3 linked regions of the Variovorax paradoxus genome follow. Each later gene encodes a partner of the first gene's protein in a complex. Links are inferred from orthologs where the notes say so. Each region holds a gene or a part of one and is shown in the gene's direction. Other genes may lie near its edges.

The links.
Region 2: the proteins of QFZ42_RS10995 (region 1) and holA are in contact, whole or in part, in a cryo-EM structure (PDB 8GIZ), measured with the Escherichia coli proteins. The link is inferred for Variovorax paradoxus from one-to-one orthologs.
Region 3: the proteins of QFZ42_RS10995 (region 1) and dnaX are in contact, whole or in part, in a cryo-EM structure (PDB 8GIZ), measured with the Escherichia coli proteins. The link is inferred for Variovorax paradoxus from one-to-one orthologs.

Annotation. Positions count from the first base shown.
Region 1 is NZ_JAUSXG010000001.1:2,362,686-2,366,979, forward strand. What follows is about bases 470-3,468. They hold QFZ42_RS10995 (DNA polymerase III subunit delta'), read left to right. Parts: upstream 470-1,457; coding sequence 1,458-2,480; downstream 2,481-3,468. Other genes in these bases: mltG (endolytic transglycosylase MltG), read left to right, coding at 470-796; tmk (dTMP kinase), read left to right, coding at 793-1,461; QFZ42_RS11000 (PilZ domain-containing protein), read left to right, coding at 2,477-2,854; QFZ42_RS11005 (TatD family hydrolase), read left to right, coding at 3,001-3,468. In the rest of the region: more of mltG, read left to right, coding at 1-469; more of QFZ42_RS11005, read left to right, coding at 3,469-3,810; QFZ42_RS11010 (ankyrin repeat domain-containing protein), read left to right, coding at 3,807-4,294. UniProt on the Escherichia coli protein: Part of the beta sliding clamp loading complex, which hydrolyzes ATP to load the beta clamp onto primed DNA to form the DNA replication pre-initiation complex.
Region 2 is NZ_JAUSXG010000001.1:4,878,453-4,882,511, reverse strand. Bases 496-3,259 are described here. They hold holA (DNA polymerase III subunit delta), read left to right. Parts: upstream 496-1,215; coding sequence 1,216-2,304; downstream 2,305-3,259. Other genes in these bases: QFZ42_RS23270 (glutamate-5-semialdehyde dehydrogenase), read left to right, coding at 2,438-3,259; QFZ42_RS23280 (LPS-assembly lipoprotein LptE), read left to right, coding at 662-1,189; leuS (leucine--tRNA ligase), read left to right, coding at 496-646. In the rest of the region: more of leuS, read left to right, coding at 1-495; more of QFZ42_RS23270, read left to right, coding at 3,260-3,730; gshA (glutamate--cysteine ligase), read left to right, coding at 3,852-4,059. UniProt on the Escherichia coli protein: Part of the beta sliding clamp loading complex, which hydrolyzes ATP to load the beta clamp onto primed DNA to form the DNA replication pre-initiation complex.
Region 3 is NZ_JAUSXG010000001.1:2,106,535-2,110,771, forward strand. Bases 669-3,610 are described here. They hold dnaX (DNA polymerase III subunit gamma/tau), read left to right. Parts: upstream 669-1,177; coding sequence 1,178-3,043; downstream 3,044-3,610. Other genes in these bases: QFZ42_RS09800 (SCO family protein), read left to right, coding at 669-886; QFZ42_RS09815 (YbaB/EbfC family nucleoid-associated protein), read left to right, coding at 3,094-3,426; recR (recombination mediator RecR), read left to right, coding at 3,434-3,610. Outside these bases: QFZ42_RS09795 (hypothetical protein), read left to right, coding at 1-272; more of QFZ42_RS09800, read left to right, coding at 269-668; more of recR, read left to right, coding at 3,611-4,024; QFZ42_RS09825 (MAPEG family protein), read left to right, coding at 4,085-4,237. UniProt on the Escherichia coli protein: Part of the beta sliding clamp loading complex, which hydrolyzes ATP to load the beta clamp onto primed DNA to form the DNA replication pre-initiation complex.

The DNA of each region.
Region 1 (4,294 bases):
GCAGATTCGCGCCGGCAGCTACGAGCTGGAGCGCGGCATCACACCCAAGATGCTGCTCAACGTGCTGGTGCGCGGCGAAGAGGCCACCCGTAGCCTGGTGCTGGTCGAAGGCTGGAACTTCCGCCAGATGCGGGCCGCGCTCGCCAAGGCCGAGCAGCTCAAGCCCGAAACCATCGGCATGCCCGACGACGCCCTGATGGCCAAGCTGGGCAGGCCCGGCGTGCACCCCGAGGGGCGCTTTTTCCCTGACACGTACACCTATTCGAAGGGCTCGACCGACACCGCGCTGCTGCAGCGCGCCATGCGGGCCATGGACAAGAAGCTCGAAGCCGCGTGGGCGGCCCGAGCGGCCGACCTGCCGATCAAAACGGCCGATGAGGCGCTTATTTTGGCCAGCATTGTCGAAAAAGAGACAGGAAAAGCCAAGGACCGCGCCGAGATTGCCGCCGTGTTCGTCAACCGGCTGCGCACCGGCATGCCGCTGCAAACCGACCCCACCGTGATCTACGGCATGGGCACCACCTTCGACGGCAACCTGCGCAAGAAAGACCTGCAAGCCGACACGCCCTGGAACACCTACACGCGCGGCGGCCTGCCGCCCACGCCCATTGCCATGCCCGGCAAGGCGGCGCTGCTGGCGGCGGTGCAGCCGGCGCAGAGCAAGTCGCTGTACTTCGTTTCGCGCGGCGACGGCACCAGCCAATTCAGCAGTTCGCTCGACGACCATAACCGCGCGGTCAACCGCTACCAGCGCGGCGGCGGCAACGGCGAACCCAAACCGAAAGTCGCGCAATGAGTGAAGGCTTGTTTCTGACGCTCGAGGGCATCGATGGTGCCGGCAAGTCCAGCCACCTCGATGCGATGGAAGCGCTCTTCAAGGCGCAGGGCCGCGCGGTGGTGCGCACGCGCGAGCCCGGCGGCACGCCGCTGGCCGAAACCCTGCGCGGCCTCATCCTCGAACAGCCGATGGATCCGCTGACCGAATCGCTTTTGGTGTTCGCGGCCCGGCGGGACCACGTCGCGCGGGTGATCGAGCCGGCGCTGGCACGCGGCGACGTGGTGCTGTGCGACCGTTTCACCGACGCCACCTTTGCCTATCAGGGCACGGGCCGCGGCTTCGATGCGCAGGTGCTGTCGACGCTGGAGCGATGGGTGCAGGGCAGGGCGGATTCCGCCGATGCGATCCGACTGTTGCAGCCCCACATCACCCTGTGGTTCGACCTTGCGCCCGAGGTGGCCGCCCAGCGGCTGGCCGGCGCCCGCGTACCCGACAAGTTCGAATCCCAGCCGGTCGAATTCTTCCGGCGCGTTGCGGCGGGCTACGCGGCACGCGCGGCCGCCGATGCGCAGCGCTTCGTGCGCATCGACGCCAGCCAGACCCGCGACCAGGTCTGGCAGCAGGTCCAAACGGCGCTCGTCGCACGCGGCGCGTTGGCCGCTTCGAGCGGAGCTTTGCCATGAGCACCCCGGCGCTTTCGCCCTGGCTGCACCGGCCGCTCGGCGAACTGTTGCGCCAGCGCGGCCATGCCTGGCTGCTGCAGGGCCCTTCGGGCCTGGGCCAATACGAACTCGCATTGGCACTGGCCGCCGCCTGGCTGTGCGAACAGCCGAAGGCGGAAGAGGGCGGCGCCGCCTGCGGCCATTGCCCGAGCTGCCACGCCATCGACGTTCGAACCCATGCCGACCTGTGCGTGCTGATGCCCGAGGTCGCCATGCTGGAACTGGGCTGGCCGCTCGACGAGAAGGCCCAAGCCGACATCGACGACAAGAAGCGCAAACCGAGCCGTGAGATCCGCGTCGAGGCCATGCGCGACGCGGTCGGCTTTGCCCAGCGCACCAGCGCCCGCGGCCGCGGCAAGGTGGTGCTGGTGTACCCGGCCGAGCGCATGAACACCATCACCGCCAACGCGCTGCTCAAGACGCTCGAAGAGCCGGTCGGCGACGTCCGCTTTGTGCTGGCCAGCGAAGCGGCGTGGCAATTGCTGCCGACCATTCGCAGCCGCTGCCTCGGCTTCACCCTGCCGTGGCCCGCAACAGCCGAAGCCGAAGCCTGGCTCGGCGCACACGATGTGCCCGCCGCCGACGCCACCGCCTTGCTGCGCGCGGCCGGCGGCCGGCCCAGCGATGCCCTGCGGCTCGCGCGCTCCGGCCAGTCGCCCAAGGCCTGGGCGCTGCTGCCCAAGGCCGTGTTGCGCGGCGATGTCGCGGCGCTGGCGGACCAGGCGCCTTCGCAGGCCATCGGAACGCTCCAAAAGCTTTGCCACGACCTGATGGCCGTCGGCAGCGGCGCCGCGCCACGGTTTTTCGATGCCGCCGATCTGCCGGCCGCCGTGCCTTCTCACCTGGCGCTGGCGCGCTGGTCGAAGTCGCTGGCCAGCGCCGCCAGAACCGCCGAACACCCCTTCAATGCGGGCCTCATGCTGGAAGCGCTTGTGAGCGAAGCGCGAACCACCCTAAACTCTGCTCCTCGCCGACCATGAACCAACCCGCCGCCCCAGCCCCCGCCGCCGCACCTCAACGGCCGAGCGTCATCCAGCTCGCCATCAAGGAAAAGGGCGCGCTCTATGCCGCCTACATTCCGCTGTTTGCCGAAGGCGGCATCTTCATTCCGACCGCGCGCGAATACCGGCTGGGCGACGACGTCTACGTGCTGCTCACGCTGCCCGAAGACCCGCAGCGCTACCCGGTGGCCGGCAAGGTCGCCTGGATCACGCCGCAGCGCGCCGCGGGCAACCGCGCGCCGGGCGTGGGCATCCGTTTCCCGTCCGACGAAAAATCGCGTCAGCTCAAGGCACGCATCGAAGCGGCGCTCGGCGGCTCGATGGCTTCCGACCGCCCGACACAAACTATCTAGGCTCGAAGGCTAGGCTCGCCCCCAGGCTGCGCGCACTTCGTGTCGCTACGCCCACCCCCTACCGGGGGCAATACCAGCGGCCCGGCAGAGCCGGTTCCGCGGTATTTCTGGAATGGGGCCAACCGCCGCCGCTCCCCTGATACGCCATGTTTACCGATTCCCACTGCCACCTGACATTTCCCGAGTTCGCGGACCAGATGCCGCAAATCCGCGCCGCCATGGCCGAGGCGCAGGTCGACCGGGCCTTGTGCATCTGCACCAAGCTCGAAGAGTTCGACGACGTGCAGGCGCTGGCCGCCCGCTACGACAACTTCTGGGCCAGCGTGGGCGTGCACCCCGACAACGAGGACATCGCCGAGCCCACGGTGGACGACCTGGTGCGCCGTGCCGCGCTGCCCCGCGTGGTGGCCATCGGTGAAACCGGCCTCGACTATTACCAGATGGAAGAACGCAAGGGCGGGCGCAGCATTTCCGACATGGAATGGCAGCGCGACCGCTTTCGCGTGCACATTCGCGCCGCACAGCAAACCCGCCTGCCGCTCGTCATTCACACCCGCGAAGCCTCGGCCGACACGCTGGCCATCCTCAAGGAGGAGGGCGAAGACGGCGCCGGTAATGCCGCGGGCGGCGTGTTCCATTGCTTTACCGAAACCGCCGAAGTCGCGCGCGCGGCGCTCGACCTGGGCTTCTACATTTCGTTTTCGGGCATCCTGACCTTCAAGAAGGCGCAAGACCTGCGCGACGTGGCGGCCTTCGTGCCGCTCGACCGGATGCTGATCGAAACCGACAGCCCCTACCTGGCCCCCGTGCCGTACCGCGGCAAGACCAACAATCCGTCGTACGTGCCCTATGTCGCCAAGCAGATCGCCGAACTGCGCAAGCTGCCCGTCGAAGCAGTGGCAGAGGCCACCAGCGACAACTTCGAAACGCTGTTCAAGGGAGTCAAAACAACATGAAGAAATACATCAAAAAGTTCTTGTATCTGGCTGTCGCAGCAGCAACTTTTGCTGCTCATGCGGGCTCCTTCGAAGACTTTTTCCGGGCCGTTCGCGGAGACAACGCCAGCGGTGTGCGCACCCTGCTGCAACGCGGCTTCGACCCCAACACGCGCGATGAACATGGCCAGACGGGCCTGATCATCGCGCTGCGCGAGCCGTCGCCCAAGGTCGTCCAGGTGCTGCTCGAGTCGCCGCAAACCGATGTCGACATTGCCAACGCCAAGGACGAAACCCCGCTGATGCTGGCGGCCATCAAGGGCCAGCAAGACGTGGTCACCCAATTGCTCAAGCGCGACGCCGCCGTCAACAAGACCGGCTGGACGCCGCTGCACTACGCCGCCAGCAGCGGCCAGCTGAGCATCATGAAGGTGCTGCTCGACAACTACGCCTTCATCGATGCGCAATCGCCCAACGGCACCACGCCGCTCATGATGGCCGCGAT
Region 2 (4,059 bases), 2.5 Mb from region 1 along the record:
GTTCACCGCGCCGCCCGAAGCCACGCTCGAGTGGAACGACGCGGCCGTCGAAGGCAGCTACCGGTTCCTGCGCCGGGTCTGGAACTTCGGCGTGGCGCAGGCCGACGTGCAGCCCGTGGCGGCCGGCGGCCAGTCCTTCGGCAAGAACGCCCAGGCGCTGCGCCGTGAGGTGCACACCGTGCTGCGCCAGGTCGACTACGACTACCAGCGCATGCAATACAACACCGTGGTGTCGGGCGCGATGAAGCTGCTCAACGCGCTGGAGGGCTTCAAGCCCGACGGCAGCGCCGGCGACACCGCCGCGCTGCGCGAAGGCTTCGGCATTTTGCTGCGCTGCCTGTACCCCGCCACGCCGCACATCGCCTTCCAGCTCTGGCAACAGCTCGGCTACGACAAGGAACTCGGCGGCCTGCTCGATGCGCCTTGGCCGGTGGTCGACGTGGCCGCGCTCGAGCAGGACGAGATCGAGCTCATGCTCCAGGTCAACGGCAAGCTGCGCGGCGCGCTGCGCATCCCGGCCGGTGCTTCCAAGGCCGAGATCGAGCAACTCGCGCTCTCGTGCGACGACTTCGTCAAGTTCGCCGAAGGCGCGCCGGCCAAGCGCGTCATCGTGGTTCCCGGCCGGCTGGTCAACGTGGTCATTTGAACGAACGACAGAAGCATGAAGAACAACCATCGCATTGCCTCGCTGCCGCGCCGCGGCCTTCTTCTGGGTCTCGCCGCCGCGGGCGCGGGCCTGGGCCTGTCCGGCTGCGGGTTCGAGCTGCGCAAGGCACCCGTGTTCGCGTTCAAGACACTGTCGGTGTCGGGCAATTCGGAGCTGATCAACCGCCTGCGCCGCGAAATGCGCGCTGCGGGCACCGTGACGCTGGTGCCGGCCACCGAGGCCCAGACCGCCGACGCGATCCTCGAGATCCTTGGCGAAAACCGCGACCGCATCGTGATCTCGACCAATTCGGCCGGGCTGCTGCGCGAACTGCAACTGCAGCTGCGCGTGCGCTTCACGCTGCGCACGCCGGGCGGCAAGGCGCTGCTGCCGCCGACCGAGGTATCGCAGACGCGCGACCTGAGCTTCAACGAGACCAACGCGCTCGCGAAAGACGGCGAGGCCGAGCTGCTGTACCGCGACATGCAAGCCGACATCGCACAGCAGCTGATGCGCCGCCTGGCGGCCGTCAAGGAACTCTAGGCGCGGCCTGCGCCCTGCCGCGACTCATGCAACTTGCCAGCGCCCAACTCGGCTCCCATCTGCAGAAGGGGCTGAAGCCTCTCTACACGATCCACGGCGACGAGCCCTTGCTCGCGCAAGAGGCCGCGGACGCCATTCGCACCGCGGCCCGTGCGCAGGGCTACACGGAGCGCAGCTCGTACACCGCGGCCGGCGCGCACTTCGACTGGAGCGCGGTGCTCGCGGCCGGCGGCTCGCTCTCGCTGTTCGCCGACAAGCAGATCGTCGAGATCCGCATTCCTTCGGGCAAGCCCGGCAAGGACGGCAGCACCGCGCTGCAGCAGCTGGCCGAGGCGGCCCAAGGCAACGACAGCACGCTGACGCTGGTGATGCTTCCGCGGCTCGACAAGGCCACGCGCACCGGGGCCTGGTTCTCGGCGCTCGAGAACAACGGCGTGAGCCTGCAGGTCGACCCGATCGAACGCGCCGCGCTGCCGCAGTGGATCGCGCAGCGCCTGGGCCTGCAAGGCCAGCGCGTGATGCCGGGCGACGAAGGGCAGCGCACGCTGCAGTTCTTTGCCGACCGGGTCGAGGGCAACCTGCTTGCGGCGCACCAGGAAATCCAGAAGCTCGCCTTGCTGCATCCGGCGGGCGAGCTGAGCTGGGAGCAGGTCGAAGGCGCGGTCAACAACGTGGCGCGCTACGACGTCTTCAAGCTCTCCGAAGCGGTGCTCGCCGGCAACCCGCAGCGCGTGGCGCGCATGCTCGACGGCCTGCAGGCCGAGGGCGAGGCCGAAGTGCTGGTGCACTACACGATCGCCGAGGACATCCGCGCGCTCAAGCGCGTGAAAGACGCCATGGCTTCGGGCCGGCCGCTGCCCATGGCGCTGCGCGAAAACCGCATCTGGGGTCCGCGCGAGCGTGCCTTCGAACGCGTGCTGCCCCGACTCGACGACCGCATGCTGGCCCGGCTGCTGCGCGCCGCGCATGTGGTGGACGGCATCTGCAAGGGGTTGAAGCAGCCCGATTGGCCCGCGAGCGGATGGCAGGCGTTGCAGCGGCTGGCGCTGATGCTGTGCCGCGCCTGCAGCAGCGCTGCTCTTGCTCCCTCTCCCTCCGGGAGAGGGGTGGGGTGAGGGCCGGCGGCCTTCATTGCGTCGCGCGTTTTCGGGTGCCGCAGCCCTCCCCCTGGCCCTCTCCCAGGGGGAGCGGGGACAAAGCCCAAGGGTGCAAAGCCCCGGGGTGATCCAAATGCAGGAAAATGCCGGCATGAACGCGTTCAACGTCAGCGAGCACATGCAGACCCTCGGCCTGCAAGCCAAATCCGCCGCATTCCTCATGGCCCGTGCGGATGCAGCTACCAAAAACAGAGCATTGAAGGGCCTGGCCAAGCGCCTGCGCGAAGCCGGGCACGGGTTGGCAGCCGCCAATGAGAAGGACCTGGCGCGCGCCACGGCCGCAGGCCTGTCGGCGCCGATGGTCGACCGCCTCAAGCTCACGCCCAAGGTCATCGAGACCGTGGCCCTGGGCTGCGAGCAGCTTGCCGGCATGGCCGACGTCATCGGCGAGATCATCGGCATGAAGCAGCAACCCAGCGGCATCCGCGTGGGCCAGATGCGCGTGCCGATCGGCGTGTTCGGCATGATCTACGAGAGCCGCCCCAACGTGACGATCGAGGCCGCGAGCCTCGCCATCAAGAGCGGCAACGCGGCCATCCTGCGCGGCGGCTCGGAAGCCATCGAGTCGAACAAGGCACTGGCGCTGCTGGTGTCCGAGGCGCTGGCCGAAGCCGGCCTGCCGGTGGATGCAGTGCAGCTGGTGCAGACCACCGACCGCGAGGCCGTGGGCCAGCTCATTGCGATGCCCGAGTTCGTGGACGTGATCATTCCGCGCGGCGGCAAGGGCCTGATCGAGCGCATCAGCCGCGACGCCAAGGTGCCGGTCATCAAGCACCTCGACGGCAACTGCCACGTCTACGTCGACGACACGGCCGAGTTCGAGATGGCGCTGCGCATCGTCGACAACGCCAAGACCCAGAAATACAGCCCCTGCAACGCGGCCGAAGGCCTGCTGGTGTCGGCGACGGTGGCGGAAGACTTCCTGCCCCGCATCGCGGCCATCTTCGCGGCCAAGGGCGTGGAAATGCGCTGCGACCCGGTCGCAGCCCGCATCCTGCGCGCGGACGATGCCGCCGGTTCCAACGCAAGAATCGTCGATGCGGTGGAGTCCGACTGGTCCGAGGAATACCTGGCCGCGGTGATCAGCATCAAGGTGGTCGAGGGCGTCGACGAGGCCATTGCCCACATCAACCGCTACTCGAGCCACCACACCGACGCGATCGTCACGCGCGACCATGTGCATGCGCAGCGTTTCCTGCGCGAGGTCGATTCGGCGAGCGTCATGGTCAATGCGAGCACACGCTTCGCGGACGGTTTCGAGTTCGGCCTGGGGGCCGAGATCGGCATCAGCACCGACAAATTCCATGCCCGCGGGCCGGTCGGCATCGAAGGGCTGACTTCGCTGAAGTACGTGGTGCTCGGGCAGGGCGAAGTCCGCAGCTGAGGCCCGGAAGGCGGACGGACTGAACCAAGTCCGTTGTACGTAGTCTTGTCATTGGGGCGGCCACCCCCAAATCCTACAATTCCGCTCTACCTTTCAAGTACAAAACCAACAAGGCCGCCGCATGGTTCCGCATCTCGTCACCGCCCTGACCGGCCCGATCAACGAACTGGAGCAGCGGGTACTCGACTCCACGCCCGCCATCGAGCGCTGGTTCCGGCTCGAATGGATGGAGCACACGCCGCCGTTCTACAGCGCGGTCGACATCCGCAACGCAGGCTTCAAGCTGGCGCCGGTCGACACCAATCTTTTCCCGGGCGGCTGGAACAATC
Region 3 (4,237 bases), 260 kb from region 1 along the record:
CGCGCTGCATCCAGTGCCACGCGGGCCCCGGCAAGTCCGCTGCCGCTGTCTCCGGTTTCGCGCCGCCGCTCGACCGGCGTCAATTGCGCGAAGTTCTCCCGCGCCGCGGCGGCCCGCCTGTCGGGTACGAGCGCGCATCCTTCTGCCGCACCCTGCGCACCGGCATCGACCCGGCCCATGTCCTGCTGCCCCGAGCCATGCCGCGCTTCGATGCCGACGAAGGCCAGTGCGCGGCGTTGTGGGACTACCTGACGCAAGCCCTTTCTCAATGAACTCAATGAACCCAATGAACGCGCGGCGCCTCTTCATACCCTCGCGGGTGGCATCCCGCGGGCGCCGGCGCCTGCTTGCCGCCGGTGCACTGGCGTGGCTGGGCGTGCCTTCGGCCCGCGCAAACACCAGCATCGGCCCGGTGCTGCCGGCGGTGTCGGCCCCGGCCCTGCCGCTGCGGCGCCACGACGGCGCCACACGGATGCTCGCGGCGCAGCTGCGAGGCGCCCCAACTGCCGTTCAATTGATGTTTACCGGATGCAGTACGGTCTGCCCGATCCAGGGGGCCTTGTTCTCGACGCTGCAGGCGGCATTGCTGTCGGAGCGCAACACGGCGGTGCGCCTGCTGTCGCTGAGCATCGATCCGCTGTCCGACGACCCTGTTGCACTGAGCGCCTGGTTGCGGCGCTTCGGCGCAAGGCCAACGTGGAGCGCGGCGGCGCCAACCCCCGAGGCACTTGAGTCGATGCTCTCGCTGTTCACGGGAGGCGCGGCAGCGGGTGACCGCCATACCGGCCAGGTTTATCTGTTCGATCGTCACGCCCGGCTGGTCTGGCGAACCAGCGAGTTGCCGCCGACCGAAGAGGTCATGGCCGGACTACGACAGATTGGTTAGTTGGATGCAGAGGCTGCGGAACCAGCCCCGTGAGGAGGCTTGCTTGCCATGCCTCGTCTTTTCGATGTTAGGTTGACGAGCCTTACCCCTGGCACTGACTACGCAGTTAGGGCTGCTTGGTTCCCCACCTGACCCGGTTGGCCACTTCACCATGCAGGGAGGCCCGTCAGCTTGCATTGTAACCCGGCGGCCGGGCAAAGCCGGGGCTCCGGCGTCCCTCGAAAAGACAGGTCTTTTTTGATTTGCGGGATGGGGCGGAGGACCACAGCCGCGCCTTTTAGAATGCCCGCAATGTCTTATCTCGTGCTCGCTCGCAAGTTCCGTCCGAAAACCTTCGGTGAGATGGTTGGCCAGGGGCACGTGGTGCAGGCGCTCGAGAACGCGTTGACCACGCAGCGCCTGCATCACGCCTATCTTTTTACCGGTACGCGGGGTGTGGGCAAGACCACGGTTTCGCGCATTCTGGCCAAGTCGCTCAACTGCCAGGGCCCGGACGGGCAGGGCGGCATCACGGCCACACCGTGCGGGGTGTGCCAGGCCTGCAAGGACATCGATTCGGGCCGTTTCGTCGACTACACCGAGCTGGACGCGGCCTCGAACCGCGGCGTGGACGAGGTGCAGTCGCTGCTCGAACAGGCGGTGTACAAGCCGGTGCAGGGGCGCTTCAAGGTCTTCATGATCGACGAAGTGCACATGCTCACCAACACCGCGTTCAACGCGATGCTGAAGACGCTCGAAGAGCCGCCGGAATACCTCAAGTTCGTTCTGGCGACCACCGATCCGCAGAAGGTGCCGGTCACGGTGCTGTCGCGCTGCCTGCAGTTCAACTTGCGGCCGATGGCGCCCGAGACGATCCTCGAACACCTGACGGGTGTGCTGCAGACCGAAGAGGTGCCGGCCGAGCCGCAGGCGCTGCGTCTGCTCGCACGCGCCGCGCGCGGTTCGATGCGCGATGCGCTGTCGCTCACCGACCAGGCCATCGCATTCGGCAACGGCGAACTGCTCGAGACCGGCGTGCGCCAGATGCTCGGCAGCGTGGACCGCGGCCATGTATTCAAGCTCATCGAGGCGCTGGCGCAGGGCGACGGCAAGACGGTGGTCGACACCTCCGAGGCGCTGCGCCGCGACGGCATGTCCGCCGCGTCCACGCTGGAAGAAATGACGGCCGTGCTGCAGGCCATGGCCGTGCTGCAGGCGGTGCCTTCGCGGGCGGAATCGGCCGATTCGGCGACCGATCCCGATGCGGCCGACACGGCGCGTCTCGCGTCGCTGATGCCGGCGGACGAAACCCAGTTGCTCTACAGCCTGTGCCTGCACGGGCGCGGTGAGCTGGGTCTGGCGCCCGACGAGTATGCGGCGCTGACGATGGTGCTGTTGCGGCTGCTGGCCTTCAAGCCTTCCAGTACGGCAACGTCTTCATCGGCTTCTTCGGCCTCCCCGGAAAAAAAAACTCTGAATGAAGCCCCGGGGGCGGTTTCGGCCCCCGCGGCCGCACCGCCGCCCCGGGTTGCGCCGGTTGCCGAAGCGCCGGCTCCAGTTGCCGCGCCGGTGCCCCGGCAGGCCCCTCCGGCGCCCGCGGGCCAGCGTCTTGCCGTGGTCAGCGAGCCCGTGCGGCGGAGCGAACCCAGGCCATCCGCGCCGTCAGAGGGGCCGCCGTGGGAGGAAGAGGGCGCCAAGGTGCTTGCAGTTCCGATGCGCGTCCAGCCGCCGCCGGGCCAGCGGGACGTGCCGCGCCCCGACGAGCAGCGCGCCCCTGCGCCGCCCATTCCGCCCAGCGAGGACGGTGATTTCTGGCACGCCACGGTCACGCAGATGATCGCGGCCGAGAGCATCAACGCCCTGGCGCGCGAACTCGCGCTGCAGTCGCAGCTGGTGGCGCGCGATGTCGACCAGTGGATACTTCGCGTGGAGCGGGAGCTGCTCAACCAGCCTTCTGCCCGCGAGAAGCTCACCGATGCCCTGGCCGCGCTGGGCCACGGTGTGAAGCTCGCCATTGAAATCGGCGGCGTGGTCGACAGCCCCGCACGGCGCAACAAGCAGGCCGCCGACGAACGCCAGCGCGTGGCCGAAGAAGCCATTCGCAGCGACCCCGAGGTGCAGATGCTGATGCGTGATTTCGATGCGAAGATCGTGCCTGGAACGCTCAAACCCGCCTGAGCGCCATCTCTTATCCTTCCCCATTTTTCACCAACCAATCAGGACCAACGATGTTCAACAAAGGACAACTGGCCGGCCTCATGAAGCAGGCGCAGGCAATGCAGGACAACCTCAAGAAGGCCCAGGAAGAGCTGGCCACCATCGAGGTCGAAGGTGAATCGGGCGCCGGCCTGGTCAAGGTCGTGATGACCTGCAAGCACGACGTGAAGCGCATCACCATCGACCCGAGCCTGTTGGCCGACGACAAGGACATGCTCGAAGACCTCGTGGCCGCAGCCTTCAACGCCGCGGTGCGCAAGGCCGAGGAAACCAGCGAGCAGAAGATGGGCAAGCTCACGGCCGGCATGCCGGGCCTCCCGCCCGGCATGAAGCTGCCGTTCTGAGCCGTTGATGGCCGACGCCAGTTCGCTCGACGCGTTGGTCGATGCGCTGCGCCGCCTGCCCGGTGTCGGCGTCAAGTCGGCCTCGCGCATGGCGTTTCATTTGCTGCAGCACGACCGCGAGGGTGCGCAGCTGCTTTCGCGCGCGTTGCAGCAGGCGGCCGGCAACGTGCGGCATTGCGAGCGCTGCAACACGTTCACCGAAGCACCCGTCTGCCATGTGTGCCTCGATGCGCGCCGCGACGCGACCAAGCTTTGCGTGGTCGAGACACCCGCCGACCAGGCGGCGCTCGAGCGCACGGGAGCCTTCCGCGGCTACTACTTCGTGCTGATGGGCAAGCTCAGTCCGCTGGACGGTATCGGGCCCAAGGACATCGGCCTGCAGAAGCTCTTCGACCGCGCGCTCGACGGCACGGTGAGCGAAGTGATCCTGGCCACCAACTTCACGGCCGAAGGCGAAGCCACCGCGCACGTGATCGGCGAAGCGCTGAAACAGCGCGGCCTCAACGTAACGCGCCTTGCGCGCGGCGTGCCGGCCGGCAGCGAGCTCGAATACGTGGACCTCGGCACCATCGCGCATGCACTGGTCGACCGCCGGTAGTCCGCTGGCCATCGCGCGCAGCGGCCGTTGCAGCCGCAGCCGAACGGAGACAACCCCGACATGACTTTTTCATTGCTCACCGTCGCCTACTGGTGCGTGTTCATCGCGTGCGGCCTGCCGTACCTCGCGGCCTGGATCGCCAAGATCGGCAGCTTCGGTCCGCGCGACAACGTGCAACCGCGCGATTGGGCCGCCAAACAGAGCGGCTGGCGT